4 regions of the Streptomyces sp. NPDC058008 genome follow, and region 2 is predicted to be linked to each of the others. Evidence: riboswitches for the same ligand, from Rfam matches in the RefSeq annotation. Region 2 holds a riboswitch; each other region holds the start of a gene.
What was found. A riboswitch is a leader RNA that binds a small molecule or an ion and turns the genes downstream of it on or off. The one in region 2 is predicted to bind cobalamin.

Region 1 (5,164 bases), on a different contig from region 2:
GCGCTGGGCGGCGCCTATCGCGTCGCCGAGCGTCAGCAGCACCTTCGCGGCGCCGTGGAACGCCTCGCTCATCTGCGTCGCCGAACGCCCGGCGGCGTTCACCGCGTCGGCGGCGAGGACGCTCGTGTCGCCGGCCCAGACCTCGGGAAGGCCTTTGCGGCCCACCCGGTCGACCTGGTCGAACACGCTGCCGACGCTGCCGACCTGGCCGAGGTAGAGCCTCGCCAGGCCCTCCAGCACGCCCTGGTCGCCCCCTGGCCGGGGCACCGAGAGGGCGTCGTCGATCAGGTCGAGGACCTCGTTCTTGCTCCCGGCGCCGAGCAGCTTCTTGGACAGGCCGGCGAGCCAGCCGAGGCGCAGGGCGGGGGAATCGAAAGGGGAGGTGAAGATCGACACCGGCCCGGCCTCAGTAACTGGAGAGGGCCGAGGTCAGCCCGCTCCGTGCGGGCGGGACGGCGCGAGCGTTCTCGTCGCCGACGGAGACGCTGTCCACGCCCATCCTCACCAGGCCGTCGGAGCCCCGGTATTCCTTCTTGGCCAACTGGACCTTGCCGCCGAGCTCGTGCAACGCCGCGGCGAGGGTCTTGGCCTCCGCCTCCCACGCCTTGACGAACGCGTTGATCGCCGACGCGGCGTCACTGCCCCCCGCCTCGGCGTACGAGTAGGTCGTGCGGGACTTGACGGCCGAGCTGACGCGGTCCATCTCCGTGCCGGCGTCGTCGAGTTGCAGGGCCTGGCCTGTCATGCCGGCCTTGATCCGGTAGTCGTCGTAACCCACCGCGCGCCTCCCCCGTATGCGTTCGATCATGACCGCAGGGAGGCTAGCACCCACCGCATATACGAAGTTCACACTTTCATCCGCCGCACACAACTCTCCGACATTACCCACCCCGCGGCACGGCACGGCACGGCCCGCGCCGGCCGGTCGCCCGGCCTCCCCACGGCTCCGTGCGCTGTGCGCTGCGCGTCACGAGACGGGTCAGGACGGGAACGCGCGCCGCCGTGCCGGGTGGTCCGTGACGCGCGTCCCGGGCCGCGCGCCGCATACGCGCTGGTCGGCGCCCCTGCGCTGGCCGCGTTCCCTCCGGCGGTGTCAGCATGGAACGTGCGGACACCGAAGCAGCGTGAGGAGCGGCGATGCGTACACGCCCGTCCGAGGCCCCGCACGATTCGAGGACGGTCGTGGGGGTCGACGGGTCGCAGCACGCCCGGGCCGCCGCGCTCTGGGGTGCGGCCGACGCGATGCGGCACGGGCGTGGTCTGGTGCTCGTGCACGCCCTGGATCTGGACCGCCTGGACCGGTTCGCCTCGTACGAGACGTCCGAGCACGTACGGGCCGCCGGGAGCGACCTGTTGGCGGAGGCGGCGGCGGAGGTCCGGCAGGGGTTCCCCGAGCTCGATGTCACGGTCAAGCTCAGCCGCCGGAAGCCGGTTGCGGCGCTTCACGCGTCCGTCCGGCCGAGCGGCACGATCGTCGTCGGGAGCAGGGGCGCCGGCGGGTTCGGCCCCCTCGTGCTGGGTTCGGTGGGCCTGGGTGTCGTCGTCGGCAGTCCCGCGCCCGTCGTCGTGGTGCGCGGGGAGACCGCGCGGGCGCACGGCGCGCCGGTCACCGCTGCCGTGCGCGACGAGCACGACGCCCGGTGGCTGGTACGCGCCGGACAGGAGGCGCTGGCCTGGGACAGCCCTCTGCGGTTGGTGAGCGTCCGGAACCTGCTGGCCCGGTTCGGGGCCCGGCAGCTCCCGCACGACGAGGCAGGGCGGGACGCGGACCCCGGTGAGCGGCCCGTGGAGGCGCTGGCCTCCCGGATCCGCGAAGGCCGTCCCGGCCTCACCGTGCGGACCGAGGTGGTCGAGGCCCGGTCGACCGCCTCCGCGCTCGTGGAGGCGAGCCGGCACGCCCAGCTCCTGGTGATGGGGAGCCATGAGCGGCGCGGGGTGTCCGTCCTGGGACTCGGCCACGTCGTGCACGCGCTGCTGCACCACTCCCACTGCCCGGTCCAGATCGTGCCCTACCTCCGTGACGCGGGAGGAGTGGCCGGGGAGGGGCTCGCGGAGGGCGAGGACTGAGGTGGGAGCCACGCGGCCCCGCACGGACCTGGGACGGTGCCGCTTGTCTTCGCCCCCCGCCCGGCACTACTGTCACCTCGCCTTGGTGAACGGGAAATCCGGTGTGATGCCGGTGCGGCCCTCGCCACTGTGATCGGGAAGTCCGGCTCCGGCCCTCGCGGGCAGCCACTGGGTCCTTGTGACCCGGGAAGGCGGAGTTCGGGCGGTGTCACCCGTAAGCCAGGAGACCGGCCAAGGCGCTTCAACCATCCACGAGGTGCTGGAGAGGGTCTGCCGAGTCATGCACATAGCCGAGGGTTTTCTGCCTCCGGCGCACGCGATCGCCTGGGGTGTCGCGTCCGCGCCGTTCGTCGTCCACGGAGTCCGGTCACTCACGCGTGAGGTCAGGGAGAACCCTGAGAGCACGCTCCTCCTGGGGGCCTCCGGGGCCTTCACGTTCGTACTCTCCGCGCTGAAGATCCCCTCAGTGACAGGGAGTTGCTCGCACCCCACGGGTACGGGGCTGGGAGCCATCCTGTTCCGCCCGCCGATCATGGCGGTCCTGGGGACCATCACCCTGCTGTTCCAGGCACTGCTGCTCGCGCACGGCGGCCTGACCACGCTCGGCGCCAACGTCTTCTCGATGGCGATCGTCGGGCCCTGGGCGGGGTACGCCGTCTACAGACTGCTGCGCAGGTACGGCGTTCCGCTGATGGTGGCGGTCTTCTTCGGGGCGTTCGTCGCGGACCTGTCCACCTACTGCGTCACCAGCGTGCAGCTGGCGCTCGCCTTCCCGGACCCGAGCAGTGGATTCCTGGGCGCGCTCGGCAAGTTCGGCTCCATCTTCGCGGTCACGCAGATCCCGCTGGCGGTGAGCGAGGGGCTGCTGACGGTGCTGGTGATGCGTCTCCTCGTGCAGTCCAGCAAGGGAGACCTGACCCGGCTCGGCGTGTTCCTCTCGGGCCGGCGCGACCGGTCCGCGAAGTCCGCGGCGGAGACCGAGGCGGTGGCCCGATGAACACGAGGATGACCCGGAACACGAAGATCAACGCGCTTCTGCTGCTCGTCGTGGCCGCGCTGGCCGTCCTGCCTCTGGCCCTCGGCCTCGGCGACGGGGAGAAGGAGCCGTTCAGCGGCTCCGACGCGCAGGCCGAGACGGCGATCACCGAGATCGATCCCGGTTACGAACCCTGGTTCTCCCCGCTGTACGAACCGCCGTCCGGTGAGATCGAGTCCGCCCTGTTCGCCCTGCAGGCGGCACTCGGCGCGGGTGTCCTCGCCTACTACTTCGGACTGCGGCGCGGGCGCCGTCAGGGGGAGCTGCGCGCCATCGCGCGACAGGACGGCGGCGGCGCCGGCAGTGATGCCGGCGGGGCGACGGCCCGAAGGACCTGAGCGCACGTGCTGCCGATCGACGCGGCGGCGCACAGCAGTCGCTGGCGCCGCCGCCATCCCCTGGACAAGGCCGTCCTCGGTCTGGGGCTCACGGTCCTCGCCCTCTCGCTGCCGCCCTGGCCCGGGGCGGCCCTGATCCTCACCGCCGCCCTGGCGGTGCTGCTCGGGCCGGCCGGTGTGAGCGCCCGCCACCTGTGGCGGGCGTACAAGGTGCCCCTGGGTTTCTGTGTCACCGGGGCCGCCACCCTGCTCGTGCAGGTCGGCGGGCCCGGCGGGCTCGTCACCCTTGCGGACGGGGGGCCGGTACGGGCCGCTGAACTGCTGCTGCGCACCTCGGCCGGGTCGCTCGGGGTCCTGCTGTTCGCGTTCACCACCCCGATGTCCGACCTGTTGCCGCGCCTGGTCAAGGCGGGGGTGCCCGCGCCCGTCGTGGATGTCGCCCTGGTGACGTACCGCATGAGCTTCCTGCTCCTCGACTCGATGCGCCGGATCAGGGAGGCGCAGGCGGCCCGGCTCGGGCACACCACCCGGGCCGCCGCCTGGCGGTCCCTGGCGGGCCTCGGGGCCACCGCGTTCATCAGGGCCTTCGACCGCGCGGCGCGCCTCCAGTCGGGGCTGGCCGGGCGCGGCTACGACGGCACCCTGCGTGTCCTGGTGCCCGAGGCCCGTGTCTCCGTCCGGTTCGTGGCGGTGAGCCTCACGCTGCTCGTGGCGCTCACCGCCCTGACCTTCGCCCTGGAAAGGCCGCTGTCATGAGCGAATCCGTGCTGCTCGCCCTGCGGGACGCGTCCTTCGCGTACGAGGAGGGTCCCGCCGTGCTCAGCGGGCTCGACTTCGAGGCGCACGAGGGGCGCGCGCTCGCCCTCCTCGGCCGGAACGGCAGCGGGAAGACCACGCTGATGCGTCTGCTCAGCGGCGGACTGCGCCCGCGCACCGGGCAGTTGACGGTCGAGGGCAGCCCCGTCACGTACGACCGCAAGGGGCTCACCCGGCTGCGCACCACCGTCCAGCTGGTGGTGCAGGACCCGGACGACCAGCTGTTCGCGGCGTCCGTCTCGCAGGACGTCTCGTTCGGGCCGCTGAATCTCGGCCTGCCCGACGCCGAGGTCCGCGCCCGGGTGGACGAGGCGCTGACCGCCCTCGACATCACCGCCCTGGCCGACCGCCCCACCCATCTGCTCTCCTACGGACAGCGCAAACGGACCGCCATCGCGGGTGCGGTCGCGATGCGGCCCCGTGTGCTGATCCTCGACGAGCCGACCGCGGGGCTCGATCCGGACGGGCAGGAACGCCTGCTCGACACGCTCGGCGCCCTCCGCGACGCCGGCACCACCGTCATGATGGCCACCCACGACGTCGATCTCGCCCTGCGCTGGGCGGACGACGCCGCGCTCCTCACCCCGGCCGGGGTCCGCGCAGGTCCCGCGCCCTCGGTGCTGTCCCGCACCGAGCTCCTGCGGGAGGCAGGGCTGCGCCTGCCGTGGGGCGTCGCGACGACGCGGCTGCTGCGCGCGCACGGCCTGCTGGCCGATGCGGAACCCGGGCCGCGTACCCCGGAGCAGCTCGCGGCGGGCTTCGCCGCGCCGGCCCGCGCCGAGGGATCACCGGCCGACGGCTGACGCCCCGGGGGCAGGGAGAACCCCCTCAGGGGACGCCGTCCGTTCCCGCACGGAACGAAGGGACGACACCACTCCAGGCCCCCGGGGCGACCCGCGCCACTCAC
Region 2 (5,164 bases):
CTCGACCGAGTCCATCCACCGGAAGCAGAACTGCGCCTTCTCACGGATGGAGGGGATCTCCTCGACCGCGTCGAAGGCCGCCGCGCGGTCCTCCGGGTCGGGGAGGTAGGTGTCGAGCAGCGTCAGGTAGAACTGGACGTGCACGGCCTCCTCGAACAGCTGGCGCGACAGGTACAGCCTCGCCTCGGGCGAGTTGATGTGCTTGTAGAGCGTGAGCACCAGGTTGTTGGAGACGATCGAGTCGCCCGTCGCGAAGAACGCGACCAGCCGGCCGATCATGTGCTGCTCGCCCGGTGAGAGCTTGGCGAGGTCGGCGACGTCCGAGTGGAGATCGACCTCCTCGACCGTCCAGGTGTTCTTGATCGCGTCCCGGTAGCGCTCGTAGAAGTCCGGGTAGCGCATCGGGCGCAGGGTCAGCTCGAAGCCGGGGTCCAGCAGGTTCTTGTTCTCGGATGTGCTCATTACTGGCAGGCCTCGCAGGACTCGGGGTTTTCCAGGGAGCAGGCGATCGCGTCCGCGTCGGGTGCCGAGGCCTGCTGTACGGGGATGGGGGCGGCGGCCGTCGTCCCGGACGCCGCGCGGGCGATCCGGGTCGCCGGACGTGAGCGCAGGTAGTACGTCGTCTTCAGCCCCCGCTTCCAGGCGTACGCGTACATCGAGGAGAGCTTGCCGATCGTCGGTGTCTCCAGGAACAGGTTCAGCGACTGGCTCTGGTCGAGGAACGGCGTACGGGCCGCCGCCATGTCGATCAGGCCGCGCTGCGGGATCTCCCACGCCGTGCGGTACAGCGCCCGCACGTCCTCGGGGATCCAGGAGAAGCCCTGCACGGAGCCGCTGGCCTCGCGCAGCGCCTCACGGGTCCGCGCGTCCCAGACACCGAGCTTCTTCAGCTCGTCCACCAGGTAGGCGTTGACCTGGAGGAACTCACCGCTGAGCGTCTCGCGCTTGAACAGGTTGGAGACCTGCGGCTCGATGCACTCGTACACCCCGGCGATCGAGGCGATCGTCGCCGTCGGCGCGATGGCGAGCAGCAGGGAGTTGCGCATCCCGCTCCTCGCGACCCGGGCGCGCAGCGCGTCCCAGCGCTCCGGCCAGTTCAGCTCGGTGTCGTAGTGGTCGGGGTGCAGCACGCCGCGGGCGGCGCGGGTCTCGGACCAGGCGGGGAGCGGGCCCGAGCGCTCGGCCAGGTCGCACGAGGCCTCGTAGGCGGCGAGCATGATCCGCTCGGAGATCTTCGTGGACAGCGCGCGGGCCTCGGGGGAGTCGAAGGGCAGCCGCAGCTGGAAGAAGACGTCCTGGAGGCCCATCGCGCCCAGGCCCACCGGGCGCCAGCGGGCGTTGGACCGGCCCGCCTGCTCGGTCGGGTAGAAGTTGATGTCCACGACGCGGTCCAGGAAGGTCACCGCGGTGCGGACGGTGGCGTCCAGCCGCTCCCAGTCGAGGGTGCCGCCCGTGACGAACGCGCCGAGGTTGACCGACCCCAGGTTGCAGACGGCCGTCTCGCCGTCGTCGGTCACTTCGAGGATCTCGGTGCAGAGGTTCGACGAGTGGACGACCCGGCCCGGCTCGGCGGTCTGGTTCGCCGTCCGGTTGGAGGCGTCCTTGAACGTCATCCAGCCCTGCCCGGTCTGTGCGAGGGTGCGCATCATGCGCCCGTACAGCTCACGCGCCGGCATCGTCCTGCGGGCCAGGCCCCTGGCCTCGGCCGCGCGGTAGGCCGCGTCGAACTCCTCGCCCCACAGGTCCACCAGCTCGGGGGCGTCGGCCGGGGAGAACAGCGACCACTCGGTGTCCGCGTCGACCCGGCGCATGAACTCGTCCGGGATCCAGTGCGCCAGGTTGAGGTTGTGCGTACGCCGCTGGTCCTCACCCGTGTTGTCGCGCAGCTCCAGGAACTCCTCGATGTCCGCGTGCCAGGTCTCCAGGTAGACGGCGGCGGCGCCCTTGCGCCTGCCGCCCTGGTTGACCGCGGCGACGGAGGCGTCGAGCGTCTTCAGGAACGGGACGATGCCGTTGGAGTGCCCGTTGGTCCCCCGGATGAGTGAACCGCGGGCGCGGATGCGGGAGTAGGAGAGGCCGATGCCGCCCGCGTGCTTGGAGAGGCGCGCCACCTGGTGGTAGCGGTCGTAGATCGAGTCGAGCTCGTCCAGCGGCGAGTCCAGCAGGTAGCAGGACGACATCTGCGGGTGGCGGGTGCCGGAGTTGAAGAGGGTGGGGGAGGAGGGCAGGTAGTCGAGCCGGTTCATCAGCCCGTACAGCGCGGCCACCTCCTCCAGGGCGCGCTCGGAGGTGTCCTCGGCGAGGCCCGAGGCGACGCGCAGCATGAAGTGCTGCGGGGTCTCGACGACCTCGCGGCTGAGCGGGTGGCGCAGCAGGTACCGGCTGTGCAGCGTCCGCAGGCCGAAGTAGCCGAAGCGGTCGTCGGCGCCGTCGGCCAGCGCCCGGTCGACGAGGGCGTCGAGGGCGGTGGCGTGCAGTGCGACGAACTCGGCCGTGCGGTCCGCGATCAGTCCCTCGCGGTGTCCGACGGTGACCGACGCCGAGAAGGAGACCGCTCCCTGGCCGGCGGCCTCGTCCGCGATGGCCCGGGTGAGGAGCCGCGCGGCGAGCCGGGAGTAGGCCGGGTCCTCGGAGATCAGGCCGGCGGCCGCCTCGGTGGCCAGCGTGCGCAGCTCCGCCTCGTCCGACCGGGCGTTGCGGCCGCGCAGCGCGGCGGCGGCGACCCGTCCGGGGTCGGTGTCGGGGAGGTCGGCGGTGAGGCCGGTCAGGGTCCGCAGCAGTGCGGTCCCGGGCGCGTCGGTCGTACGGCCTTCGGATTCCGCGGCTGAAACCGGGTCTGCTGGCGCGATGGTCACTGGGGCTATCCCTCGCTCGGCTCAGGGCCTGCGGGAGCGGGGCAGCCGGACACGTGGACACCCGGGGGAGGGCAGCACGGTGCGCACGGCGTCCACCGGCCCTCCGCGGGGCCCGGACGTCTCTGCGTCCGGTTCGGTCGAGCCGGACGCACTGTCGACAGGTCTTCGGACTCCGCGGTGCGCAGAAGCACACCGATCACACCGTTGCGGGACAGTTCCGGATTCGCACCGGATTCCCCTGCGGCGACAGCGAGGTCGAGCATACATGTGGGGGCCGCCGATTGCTGCGGCCCCCACATGTAGTGTCGCGACGGGTCGGAAGGCCGGGCGGGACGCCGCCGGGGCGAGGCCGGGGACCGGGCCGGGGGCCCGTTCCGGGGCCCCTCCGGGGCAGGGGCGCCGGTGGATCCGCCGGGTGGCCTCCGCGGACGGCCGGGCTGTTCCGGGGAGTCCCACCGGCCCCTCGCACGGCCGTCCCCGGCGGGGAGAGCCCTGCCGGGGACGGGACCGTGCGCCCTACAGGCGTTCCAGCGGGGCGTGACCGCCCGGCGAGCCCTCCGTGGCCGGCGGGAGCTCGGCCTGGACGCCGGGGTCGCCGACGTCCGCCGTGTAGTCGGACGGCGCGGTCTCGTCCACACCGGCCGGGGCCTTGACGGCGTTCAGGACGAAGGTCAGCACGACCACGACGAGGATGTTCAGCACGATCGCGGTGAGACCGATGTAGCCGATCTCGCCGATGCCCGGGATCTCCTTCGAGGAGCCGCCGAAGTGCTTCTGCGTCGGGCTGGCGACACCGTACGCGGCCACCGTGCCGTAGACCATGCCGACCGCCCAGCCGGCGATCAGCGCCCAGCGGTGGAACCACCGGGTGAACAGGCCGCCCACCAGGGCCGGCATCGTCTGGAGGATCCAGATGCCGCCCAGCAGCTGGAAGTTGATCGCGACCGTCTTGTCCATGGTGAGGACGAAGGCGAGCGCGCCGACCTTGACCAGGAGCGAGACCAGCTTGGAGACCTTGGTCTCCTGGGCCGGGGTGGCGTCGGGCTTGATGAAGTCCTTGTAGATGTTGCGGGTGAAGAGGTTCGCCGCGGCGATCGACATGATCGCGGCCGGCACGAGGGCGCCGATCCCGATCGCGGCGAAGGCCACGCCCGCGAACCAGTCGGGGAACATGTTCTCGAACAGCTGCGGGATGGCCAGCTGCCCGTTGTCCACCTTGATCCCGGCGGCGATCGCCATGAACCCGAGCAGGGCCAGCAGACCCAGCATCAGCGAGTACAGCGGCAGGATCGTGGTGTTGCGCCGGATCACCTCACGGCTGCGGCTGGAGAGCGTCGCCGTGATCGAGTGCGGGTACATGAAGAGCGCCAGCGCCGAGCCGAGCGCCAGCGTGGCGTAGCCCCACTGGCCCATGTCCCCGGGCACCAGGGCGCCGCGCGGCTGTCCCGTCGCCGGGTTGGTCTGCGCGAAGGCGTCGTTGGCCTTGGCGAAGATCTCGCCGAACCCGCCGAGCTTGATCGGGATGTAGATGATCGCCACGGCGATGACCAGGTAGATCAGGCCGTCCTTGACGAACGCGATGAGCGCGGGCGCCCGCAGCCCCGAGGAGTAGGTGTACGCGGCGAGGACCGCGAACGCGATGAGCAGCGGCAGGTCCTTGACGAACCAGTGCGTGTTCTCGCCGCCGCCGACGCCCATGACGTCCAGCACGGCCTGGATGCCGACCAGCTGGAGCGCGATGTACGGCATCGTGGCGAGGATGCCGGTGAGGGCGACCGCCAGCGAGAGGCCCTTGGAGCCGAACCGGCCCCGGACGAAGTCCGAGGTGGTGACGTAGCCGTGCTTGTGCGAGACCGACCACAGGCGCGGCAGGAAGGTGAAGATCAGCGGGTAGACGAGGATCGTGTACGGGACGGCGAAGAAGCCGGCCGCGCCCGCCGCGTAGATCGCCGCGGGCACCGCGACGAAGGTGTACGCCGTGTAGAGGTCCCCGCCCAGCAGGAACCAGGTGACCCAGGTGCCGAACGAGCGTCCGCCCAGGCCCCATTCGTCGAGGCTGGCCTCGTTCTCCGCCTTGCGCCAGCGCGCGGCCATGAACCCGATGACCGTGACGGCCACGAAGAAGAAGATGAACACGGCGAGCGCGACGCCGTTCACGCCGTCCTTCATGCGGAAGCACCCCCCTTGCGGGCGCGCTGGTCACGCTGCCACAGCTTGTACGCGATCATGGTGAGCGTGGTCGAGATGAGCACCCAGAGCATCTGGTACCAGTAGAAGAACGGGATGCCGATGAAGGTCGGTTCTACCTT
Region 3 (5,164 bases), on a different contig from region 2:
GACGTCGAACGATTGCCTGGGTAAATGGAACACATCACGCTGCTGCTCGCGATCGTGATCGTGACAGCTCTCGTGTTCGATTTCACGAACGGTTTCCACGACACCGCCAACGCGATGGCCACCACCATCTCGACCGGCGCTCTCAAGCCCAAGACGGCGGTGGCCATGTCCGCCGTTCTCAACCTCGTCGGCGCGTTCCTGTCGGTGGAGGTCGCCAAGACGATCTCCGGCGGGATCATCAATGAGAACGGCCTCAGAACCGAGGTCATCTTCGCCGCGCTCGTCGGCGCCATCCTGTGGAATCTGCTGACCTGGCTGGTCGGCCTGCCCTCCAGTTCCTCCCACGCACTCTTCGGCGGCCTCATCGGCGCCGCGGTGATGTCGGCCGGCTGGTCCTCGATCAACGGCGGCACCGTCGTGACGAAGGTCCTGCTGCCCGCCGTCGCCGCGCCCGTCGTGGCCGGTGTCGCCGCGCTGCTGGCCACGAAGCTGACGTACCGCCTCAACCGGAAGATCACCGACGAGGCCCAGCTCAGGTCCACCGCGAAGGGCTACCGCGCCGGGCAGATCGCCTCGGCCGGTCTCGTCTCGCTCGCGCACGGCACCAACGACGCGCAGAAGACCATGGGCATCATCACCCTGGCCCTGGTCACCGGCGGTGTCCTCTCCCCCGGCTCCAACCCGCCCGTCTGGGTCATCGCCTCCGCGGGCGTGGCCATCGCCCTGGGCACCTACCTCGGCGGCTGGCGCATCATCCGCACCATGGGCAGCGGTCTCACCGACCTGCGTCCGCCGCAGGGCTTCGCGGCCCAGACGAGTGCGGCGACGGTCATCCTGGCCTCCTCGCACCTCGGCTTCTCCCTCTCGACCACCCAGTCCTGCTCCGGCGCGGTGATGGGCGCGGGTCTCGGCCGCAAGGGCGGTGTGGTCCGCTGGTCCACCGCCACCCGGATGTTCGTCGCCTGGGGTCTGACCCTGCCGGCCGCCGGACTCGTCGGCGCGGGGGCCGAGTTCCTCACCAAGCAGGGGCCCTGGGGCGTCGCGGTGGTCGCGGTCCTGCTGGTCGCGGGCTCCGGCGCCATCTGGCTGCTGTCGCGCCGCAAGCCGGTCGACCACACCAACGTCAACGCGCCCGAGGGCGAGCCCGCGGGTGTCGTGACGACCGCCATCGCGGCGGTCGCCCCGCCGCCCGCCGGCGTGAGCGTGCCGGACCTCAAGACCACCATCCACGCCCCGTCCGCGACGGCCGAGACCCCGGCCGACCGGCCGGCCACGGTGTAAGGACAGATCCGCATGAACATCGACTGGGCAGCTCTCGCTTCCGTCTTCGGCGTCAGCCTCGTGATCACCGTCGCGCTGGTCGGCCTCTTCACCCTCGGCGTCACCGGCCTCGCCAGGCAGACGTCCACGGCGCGGGGCGGCGGCAGCGTCCTGGCGCGCACCGGCGCGTACGCCTGCTTCGCGCTGTGCGCGGCGGCCGTCGCGTACGGCATCTACCTGATCGTCGCCTGAATCCCCCTGCGGACGCACCGGGCCGGACACACCACGGGCGTGTCCGGCCCGGTGTGCGTCTGAGCACACCGAAGCCTCGCAGGTCAACGGCAGGTTGACGGACATTCGCGGAGCGTGGTGGACTGCCGGAGCCATTTACGGCGACAGCAGAGGAAGCCGGTGCGAATCCGGCGCGGTCCCGCCACTGTCACCGGGGAGCAGCCTCCATACGGAAGTCACGGTCCGCCACCGCGGACTGGAAGGCCGGAGGAACTGCGGATCCGGGAGCCAGGAGACTCTCGTCGCCGGTCACGTCGAACCAGGGCGCGGACCCTGAGTGAGGACATACGCCATGTCGGGCTGCCCTGCGTCGGTCGCCGTACCACCTGCCGCGAAGGTCCACCGAGGCGCGACGGCCGGCTGAGCGGTGCGAGCCGACCGCATCTTCGCGTACGGCGCCGCCGCCGGCCTGATCGGCGACCTGCTGCTCGGTGACCCCCGGCGCGGTCATCCCGTCGCCGCCTTCGGCCGTGCCGCGGCGGGCGTCGAGAACCGCCTGTGGGGCGACCACCGGGGCCGGGGCGCGCTGCACGCGCTGGTCTGCGCCGGAGGCGCCACGGGCGCCGCCGCGCTGGCCGCCCGCGCCGTACGGAACCGTCCCGCCGCCGCCGTGGCACTGACCGCGGCGGCCACCTGGTCCGTCGTCGGCGGCACGTCGCTGGGCCGGGAGGCCCGCGCCATCGGCGGGGCCCTGGCCGCCGGGGACGTCGAGCTGGCCCGGGAGCGGCTGCCGCACCTGTGCGGCCGCGATCCGCAGGCGCTGGACGGACCGGGGATCGCCCGCGCGGTGGTGGAGTCCGTCGCCGAGAACACCTCCGACGCCGTCGTGGGGGCCCTGGTGTGGGGCGCCCTCGCCGGTGTACCGGGGCTGGTCGGCTTCCGGGCGGTCAACACGCTCGACGCGATGGTCGGGCACCGGTCGCCGCGTCACCGGCGCTACGGCTGGGCGTCGGCCCGGCTCGACGACGTCGCCGGCTGGCCAGGGGCTCGGCTCACCGCCGTGCTCGCGGTGGCCGCCGGGGGCCGCCCGCGCGAGGCCGTCCGGGCCTGGCGGGCCGACGCCGGCCGGCATCCGAGCCCCAACGCGGGGCCGGTGGAGGCCTCGTTCGCGGGGGCGCTCGGCGTACGGCTGGGCGGCACCCTGGCCTACGGCGGACGGGTCGAGCACCGGCCGGTGCTCAACGGCGGGGCGGGCCGGGACGTGCGGGTCACGGACATCGAACGCGCGGTGCGGCTGTCGCGCCGGGTGAGTGTGCTGGCCCTCGCCGTGTGTGCGGCGGGGCGGCTGGCCGTGGGACGGAGAGTCACATGAGCGGCGGACTGCTGGTCGCGGGAACCACGTCGGACGCGGGCAAGAGCGTCGTCACGGCCGGGATCTGCCGGTGGCTGGTGCGCCGGGGGGTGAAGGTCGCGCCGTTCAAGGCGCAGAACATGTCGCTGAACTCGTTCGTCACCCGGGAGGGGGCGGAGATCGGCCGGGCCCAGGCGATGCAGGCGCAGGCGGCCCGGGTGGAGCCGTCGGCGCTGATGAACCCGGTGCTGCTCAAGCCGGGCGGCGACCGCTCCAGCCAGGTCGTCCTGATGGGCAGGCCGGTCGGCGAGATGAGCGCGCGCGGCTACCACGGGGGGCGGCAGGAGGCTCTGCTGGGGACGGTCACGGACTGTCTGGAGCAGTTGCGGGGCAGTCATGACGCGGTGATCTGCGAGGGGGCGGGCAGTCCGGCCGAGATCAACCTCCGGCGCACGGACATCGTGAACATGGGCGTCGCGCGGGCCGCGCGCTTCCCCGTGCTGGTGGTCGGCGACATCGACCGGGGCGGCGTGTTCGCCTCGTTCTTCGGCACGACGGCGCTGCTGAGCGCCGAGGACCAGTCACTGATCGCCGGATACCTCGTCAACAAGTTCCGCGGTGACGTGTCGCTGCTGGAGCCCGGCCTCGACATGCTGCTGGGGCTCACGGGCCGGCGGACGTACGGGGTGCTGCCGTACGCCCACGGTCTGGGCATCGACGAGGAGGACGGGCTGCGGGTCTCGATGCGCGGTGCCGTACGGGAGTCGGTCGTGGCCCCGCCGCACGGTGAGGACGTGCTGCGGGTCGCGGTGTGCGCGGTGCCGCTCATGTCGAACTTCACCGATGTGGACGCGCTGGCGGCCGAACCGGGTGTGGTGGTGCGGTTCGTGGACCGGGCGGAGGAACTCGCCGACGCTGACCTGGTCATCGTGCCGGGCACGCGGGGCACGGTGAAGGCGCTGGCGTGGCTGCGCGAGCGGGGTCTGGCCGGCGCCCTGGAGCGGCGGGCCGCCGAGGGGCGGCCGGTGCTGGGGATCTGCGGGGGGTTCCAGGTGCTGGGTGAGCGCATCGAGGACGACGTGGAGTCGCGGGCCGGTGTGGTGAAGGGCCTCGGGCTGCTGCCGGTGCGGGTCCGCTTCGGCCGCGAGAAGGTCCTGGCCCGCCCGGTCGGAACGGCCCTCGGCGAACCGGTGGAGGGGTACGAGATCCACCACGGGGTCGCCGAGGTGGACGGCGGCGAGCCGTTCCTGGACGGGTGCCGGGCCGGCTCCGTGTGGGGGACGCACTGGCACGGGTCGCTGGAGAGCGACTCCTTCCGGCGGGCGTTCCTGGCCGAGGTCGCGCGGGCCGCGGGGCGGCGGTTCACGGCGGCGCCGGACACGAGCTTCGGGGCGCTGCGGGAGGAACAGCTGGACCGGCTGGGGGACCTGATCGAGGAGCACGCGGACACGGACGCCCTGTGGCGGCTGATCGAGACGGGCGCGCCGGAGGGGCTGCCGTTCCTCGCACCGGGAGCACCGGGGGCGCCGGGGGCACCGCCCGCGCCGGCTCCCGGAGCGGTACGGACACCGCCCGCACCCGTCCCCGCGCCCGGCGCGCCACAAGGGGCCGGCGGGCGCCCCGGCCCATGGGGCGGGGCCGCCGCGGCCGCGTCCGACCGTGCAGATGTGATCGCTACAGAGGAGGCTCCGTGAGTACGCCGTATCCCTTCACCGCCATCGTCGGGCAGGACGATCTGCGGCTCGGACTGCTGCTCAACGCCGTGAGTCCCGCCGTCGGCGGGGTCCTGGTGCGGGGGGAGAAGGGCACCGCCAAGTCCACCGCCGTTCGGGCGCTGGCCGCCCTCATGCCCGAGGTCGCGGTCGTGGCGGGGTGCCGTTTCTCGTGCGCCCCGACGGCACCCGATCCGGCGTGTCCCGACGGCCCCCACGAGACGGCCGCGGGCGTGTCGCGTCCGGCGCGGACCGTGGAGCTGCCGGTCGGCGCGTCGGAGGACCGGCTGGTCGGGGCACTCGACATCGAACGGGCCCTCTCGGAGGGCGTGAAGGCCTTCGAGCCGGGGCTCCTGGCGGAGGCCCATCGCGGGATCCTGTACGTCGACGAGGTCAATCTGCTCCACGACCACCTCGTGGACCTGCTGCTCGACGCGGCGGCCATGGGGGCCTCCTACGTCGAGCGCGAAGGCGTGTCGGTCCGTCATGCGGCGCGCTTCCTGCTGGTCGGGACGATGAACCCGGAGGAGGGCGAGCTCCGGCCGCAGTTGCTGGACCGCTTCGGGCTGACCGTCGAGGTGGCCGCCTCGCGGGAGACGGACCTGCGCGT
Region 4 (5,164 bases), on a different contig from region 2:
GGCCCTGGCTGCTCCCGGCGCGGAGTCTGCGCGCTCGGGCGACGCGCTGCACGCTCTGGACGAGTTGGGGAGCGACGCTGATCGCGACGGTGACAGCGACGCCGAGTTCGTGCAGGGCGCCGGGCAGGACGCGCAGGGCACGTTTGGGGTTGGCGAGGGTGTTGGCGGCGCCGATGCAGCACAGCATGCAGGCCAGGCGCAGGCCGTCGGTGGCAGCCGACAGCAGTGCCTCCAGCGAGACCGGGCCGCCGAGTTGGATGCCCGCGTACCAGTCGGGTGTCGGTATGTGGGGCAGGGAGAAGAGGAAGTGGTCGTGGGGGGTGATGCCGGTGGCGAAGACGGCGCGGAAGACGACGCGGATCGCGACCACGGTGAGCGCCAGGTAGAGGTAGTACGTGAAGCCCCGTGCCCAGGGAGCTTCCGTACGGCGTGCGGTGACGACGTACCCGAGAACCGCGAGCACGAGGAACAGCAGCAGCGGGTTGTTGGTGCGGCTCACCGCCGTGGCCAGGGCCAGGGCCCAGATCCACCAGGCGACCGGATGCAGGGTTCGGGGCAGGCGGCGTCCGCCCGTGTCCGGCACGGTTCCGGACACGGGCGTGATCGCCTGGGAAGTGGTTCGCGGCACCTCGGCTACTCCGGCCGGCGTCGGGCCGCGTACACACCCGCTCCGCCGACCAGCACGATCAGCGCACCGCCGATCACCACGGGCAGTACGGAACCCGCGTCGTGCCGGGCGTCGGCAGCGGGGGCCGCGTCGACGACCTCGGTCCGGGTGCCCGGCGTCTCCGTGCCCTGAGTGGCGGTGGCGGTCGGGGGCGGACTGTGTGACTCGGAGGCCGATGCTGTCGGCGACGGGCTCCTGGACGGCTTCGCCGAGCTGGAGGCCGGTTCTGACGGTGCGGGCGTCTTCGGCTCGGGGGCTTTCGGTCCCGTGTCGGTACCTGGCGGCAGCGCGGGGGCCCGGTCGGTAGAGGCGGGCTTTCCGACGTCTTCCGTCGGCCGGGTGTTGTGGGCGCGCAGTTGGTCCGGGGTGAGCTGCGGACGTCCTTCGGTCCCGCCGATGTCTGTGCCACCGAAGATCCACAGGTCGACGCTGCCGGGTTTCGGCTTGTACAGCATGGCGCCGAGCTGGCTGTACTCCCAGGAGTTCGCCCCCGGGTCGGCGTGCCAGTAGGACCAGTACGCGGAGGCCGGTGGAGTCAGGACGCAGTCATCCTGTTGCGGTGTCGGGTACTGCTTGCCGTTCTTGTGGCCGCTGTATCCGATGCGGCAGATGAAGGCCGGGCCGTCGTGTCCGGTGCCGGTGGTACGCCAGCCGCCTTGGTTGAGGAGCTCGTATCCGGTCGTGGGTGTGGTGCCGCAGGACCGGTAGACCGGGCCGCCCCAGTGGCTGAAGTCGACGGCGAGGACGACTCCTGAGGTTGTGGTGCACCGGCCCATGGCCTGCGGATCCGCTGCCGCCGACGGGGCGGTAGCCGTCAGCGCGGCAGCCGACAGCAGAAGCGCGGACGGCGCTCGCACGGCTCGGCGCCATGAGGGGGCCCTCATATCCGTCCTCCTGCCGCACGGCGGTGGGCAACGACGACCGTGCGCCACCCCGTGGCGACCAGCAGGGCCGCAAGGCCGACGAGTGCACCGACCTGCGCACCTGTGGAGGCCAACGCTCCACCACCGCCGTCGGTGTCGACGATGCCGCCTGCACCGCCGGCTGTGTCCCCGGGAGTGATGATCGTCGGAGTGGAGGCGTCAGGGCTGGGCACGGGCTGCGGCGCCGTGCCGGTCAGACTGCGCTCCAGAGTGCCGAAGGAGACCCCAGTTGTTCCGCTGACCGCCTGGGTCGACGCACGCAGATCGGATCCGCGCTGGCCCTCCTCGGCAACGTTGAAGCCACCGTCGGTGTTCTGCTGGCCCGCAAGGAACTTCCGGGCCTTGGCGATCTCCGCCGCGTACCGCTTCGCGTCGAGCGAGAGCCCTTGGACCGCGAGGGCGGCGGAGTTGACCGAGTTGCCGGCCGCGCCGGGAAAGCCCCCGTCCGAGAGCTGTTTGCCCGCGATCCAGGACAGGGCCTTGTCGACGGCTTTGTCCGCCTTCTCGCCTCCGGCCAGGCCCAAGGCCATGGCCGCGATGGCGGTGGAGTCGACGTCGGAGTCGCCCGTGGCGGGAATCAGGCTGGGCCACGCGCCGCTGTCGTGCTGAAGGCTTTCCAGATACGCGATCGGCTCGCCCGCCGCGTTCTTCTCACCGGCCCGCACCTGGGCCATGATCGCCAGCGACTGGGAGAAGACGGACGGGGCGTAGGTGTAGGCGCCCCTGGCGGCGCAGCTGCGGTCCGGGGCCTCGCTCGGCCCGGTGCACACGGACTTCTCCAGAGCGGTGATCAGGTCCTGGCCCCCGAAGGCACGTGGGTCTCGGCCCACCACCTGGGCGAGCAGGGCGGCCTTGCCGAGGGAACCGCCGAGCGCGTATTCGGTGCCGGTTCCCGTCCAGTCCTGGAGAGTCCTGCCATCGCCGTCCTTGCCTCCCTCGTCGAGGAAGTCGACGATGCCCCGGAGCTTGTCGTCGTTCAGGCCGGTGGCCGCCAGTGCGTAGGCGCCGTCGATGGTGAGTCCGAAGTCCGCACGGGCCGAACCAGGACCAGCCGTGTAGTACTGCCCCTGCTTGAGGTTGGTGCCCTTGGTGAGGTAGGCGACGCCCTTCTTCAGGTCGGGGCCTTCACCGGCGGGAGGGGTCGGGTCGTCGGTGGGGGGTCCGGTCGTCGGCGGACCGGTCGGATCGGGCTTCTTCGTCGTCAGCCGGGCGAGATCGGTGCCCGCGCCGGCGAGCACGGCGGGTCCCGTCGCGTACAGGGCCGGGTCGGTCGCGCCTTCCTCGAAGCCGAAGCCGCCGCCGTCCAGCTGTTCCCGGGAGAGCCAGGAGACAGCCGCGTCCGCGTGGGCGGTGTCGCCGAGGGCGCGGAGCGCCTGAGCAGCGTACGCGGTGGCGTTGACGCTGCCTGTGGTGGCTCCGGTGTATCCGGGGTACGAGCCGTTCTCGCCCTGAGCCTTCTTGAGGTAGGCGCGGGCCTTGGCCACAGCGGCTTCCTGCCCGCTGACCTCGTGCAGCACGAGGGCCACGAGGCCGGTGGTGGCGGGGTCGCCGTCGCAGTTCTCGCCGGGACGGATCAGGATGCCGGTGACTCCGCCGTCGTCGCACTGCAACTGGATCAGCCGTTCGACGCTCTCCGCCGGAGGTACGGCACCGGCGCGGAGCAGGGCCAGTAGGGCCAGCGCTTGGCCGTCCCCGTAGGTTGCGTTGCGGAAGTCACCCTTGGCGGTGCATCCCGGAGTTGGCTCGCCCGCGTCGGGACCTGCTGCGCACACGTTGTCCAGGAGGGCGGCGATCAGGTCGTGGCCGCCGAAGTCCCGGGGATCGGCCTCCGTCGCTTCGGCGACGAGCGCGAGCCGGGCAGCGGCCGTCGCGTCAGGGGCCTGGTCCGTCCCCGACGGGTAGGCGTAGTCGCCGGTGTGAGCGGCGAGGAAGGCGGTGACCTTGTCAAGGGTGGCGCTCGCGCCGTCGCCGGCGGCGAGAGCGTAGGCCGCCTCGGTGGTCAGCAGGTAGTCGGGGGCGTCGGTGCCCTCGCCGACGACGCGTTCGCCGTCCTGGAGCGTGCCGCCGACCCAGGCAGCCGCAGCCGCGACGTCGATCTCACCGGCCGGGACCGTGGGCGGGTTTCCGGGGTCGGGGGGCTCGGTACCACCGCCCGCGCGTACCTCGTCGGGGGTGAAGGTCGGCTTGCCGGTGGTCCCGCCGATGTCGGTGCCGCCGAACACCCACGCGTCGACGTCGCCGTCCTTCGGCTTGCGGTCCATGGCCCCGTACTGGCTGTACGTCCACTTCTTCTGTCCCGGGGATGCGATCCAGTACGACCAGTAGGCCGTGGCAGGCGGGGTGAGTACGCAGGATTCCTTGTCCGTGGTGGGGTACTGCGTGCCGGTACCGAGGCCGATGCGGCAGATGAAGGCCGGGCCGTCGTGCTCGGTGCCCTCGGTGGTGAAGCCCGCCTCGCGGAGGAGCTCGTAGCCGGTCGTCGGCGTCGCGTCGCAGCCGCGCTCCACCTCGCCGCCGAAGGGGCCGAAGTCCACGGCGACGACCGCGCCCTTGGTGCCCGTGCAGTCCTCGACGGGGTCCGCTGCGGCCGGAGTGACGACGGTGACGAGTGTCACGGACATGGTGAGCAACAGGAATGCCACTGATATCAGGGACAGGAACGCTCTGCCCCCCGGCTGCCGGTCTCTTCGCTCCGCGGTCCCCACCGCTGCCCCCTCGTGCTGTTTCCGTGGGGACACGCACGTGGCTGAGGGGCCCTCACCGCATGATGCGTGGCGGGTGGGGCCGGTCGTCCACGCCGTAGTCCGCGACGGCGCTTATCGCTGCAGATCAGGCCCCAGGTAATCCGGCTCGCCCGGCGATGCCGGGCCTACGGTTGCGGGTCAGCGCCGGATTTCGACCGGCTTCCCCTGGAACTCAGTGCTTAACAGGCGGATTGGAGCACGTGAATTCACATGGCGTCAAGAAGCCGTAGCGCAGCGCACACAGGGGATCGTGCGGGACTGCTGGCAGGACTCGGCCGCCTGGGGTAGCGTCCTGGGCTGCCACGTGGGGGAACCCGGTGAGAGTCCGGGGCTGACGCGCAGCGGTGTGGGACGGCAGAGGGCCGTCCTGAGCCCGAATGCCCATGGCGGCGGTGCACCACAGGAAGCCGGTCCACGCGTTCGGGCGGCGGCCTTGCCCACTGCTGCCCGCACCGAGGCAGGAGGCCGGGCCTGGTCGACACGCCCCTCATCCCAGGAGCAGGCCATGCCCCGTATGTCGATCTCCCCTCGTCTGGCGTTCACGGCAACCTTTTCCCTCGGGGCGCTCTGCCTGAGTGCTCTGCCGGCCGCGGCCACCGCCACGCCGGCCCAGATCGCGACCTCGAAGACGAATGGTGTCGCCTATCTCAAGTCCCTCCAGGCCTCGGACGGTTCGTACGCGGGCGCCGGTCTGTCGAACGAGTGGGCCTTCAGTGCACTCGCCTCGGCAGGAACTGCGGCCGTCGACGTCACGCCGGGGGGCGACACCACGAAGAACGCGAGATCCGTCTACCGCACACTGCTCGCGACCGCTGGGTGGCCGTCGGCGA

Region 1: it holds a riboswitch for cobalamin, as region 2 does, so the genes downstream of both, ACFVS9_RS08485 (energy-coupling factor ABC transporter permease) here and ACFVS9_RS29145 (ribonucleoside-diphosphate reductase subunit alpha) in region 2, are expected to answer to the same signal.
Region 3: it holds a riboswitch for cobalamin, as region 2 does, so the genes downstream of both, ACFVS9_RS31015 (cobalamin biosynthesis protein) here and ACFVS9_RS29145 (ribonucleoside-diphosphate reductase subunit alpha) in region 2, are expected to answer to the same signal.
Region 4: it holds a riboswitch for cobalamin, as region 2 does, so the genes downstream of both, ACFVS9_RS33190 (prenyltransferase/squalene oxidase repeat-containing protein) here and ACFVS9_RS29145 (ribonucleoside-diphosphate reductase subunit alpha) in region 2, are expected to answer to the same signal.

What each region holds. Positions count from the first base shown of each region.
Region 1 is NZ_JBHVQX010000006.1:229,983-235,146, forward strand. It holds gene ACFVS9_RS08470 (peptidoglycan-binding protein) at 1-396, opposite strand, end outside; gene ACFVS9_RS08475 (hypothetical protein) at 407-808, opposite strand; gene ACFVS9_RS08480 (universal stress protein) at 1,138-2,067, shown strand; cobalamin riboswitch at 2,134-2,318, shown strand; gene ACFVS9_RS08485 (energy-coupling factor ABC transporter permease) at 2,348-3,064, shown strand; gene ACFVS9_RS08490 (energy-coupling factor ABC transporter substrate-binding protein) at 3,073-3,441, shown strand; gene cbiQ (cobalt ECF transporter T component CbiQ) at 3,448-4,197, shown strand; gene ACFVS9_RS08500 (energy-coupling factor ABC transporter ATP-binding protein) at 4,194-5,060, shown strand.
Region 2 is NZ_JBHVQX010000036.1:66,724-71,887, forward strand. It holds gene ACFVS9_RS29140 (ribonucleotide-diphosphate reductase subunit beta) at 1-462, opposite strand, end outside; gene ACFVS9_RS29145 (ribonucleoside-diphosphate reductase subunit alpha) at 462-2,855, opposite strand; cobalamin riboswitch at 2,994-3,130, opposite strand; gene mctP (monocarboxylate uptake permease MctP) at 3,372-5,024, opposite strand; gene ACFVS9_RS29155 (DUF3311 domain-containing protein) at 5,021-5,164, opposite strand, start outside.
Region 3 is NZ_JBHVQX010000042.1:51,228-56,391, forward strand. It holds gene ACFVS9_RS31005 (anion permease) at 25-1,281, shown strand; gene ACFVS9_RS31010 (hypothetical protein) at 1,294-1,512, shown strand; cobalamin riboswitch at 1,661-1,790, shown strand; gene ACFVS9_RS31015 (cobalamin biosynthesis protein) at 1,919-2,863, shown strand; gene ACFVS9_RS31020 (cobyric acid synthase) at 2,860-4,536, shown strand; gene ACFVS9_RS31025 (putative cobaltochelatase) at 4,533-5,164, shown strand, end outside.
Region 4 is NZ_JBHVQX010000052.1:11,143-16,306, forward strand. It holds gene ACFVS9_RS33180 (energy-coupling factor transporter transmembrane component T) at 1-628, opposite strand, end outside; gene ACFVS9_RS33185 (hypothetical protein) at 634-1,551, opposite strand; gene ACFVS9_RS33190 (prenyltransferase/squalene oxidase repeat-containing protein) at 1,548-4,211, opposite strand; cobalamin riboswitch at 4,405-4,553, opposite strand; cobalamin riboswitch at 4,642-4,717, shown strand; gene ACFVS9_RS33195 (hypothetical protein) at 4,840-5,164, shown strand, end outside.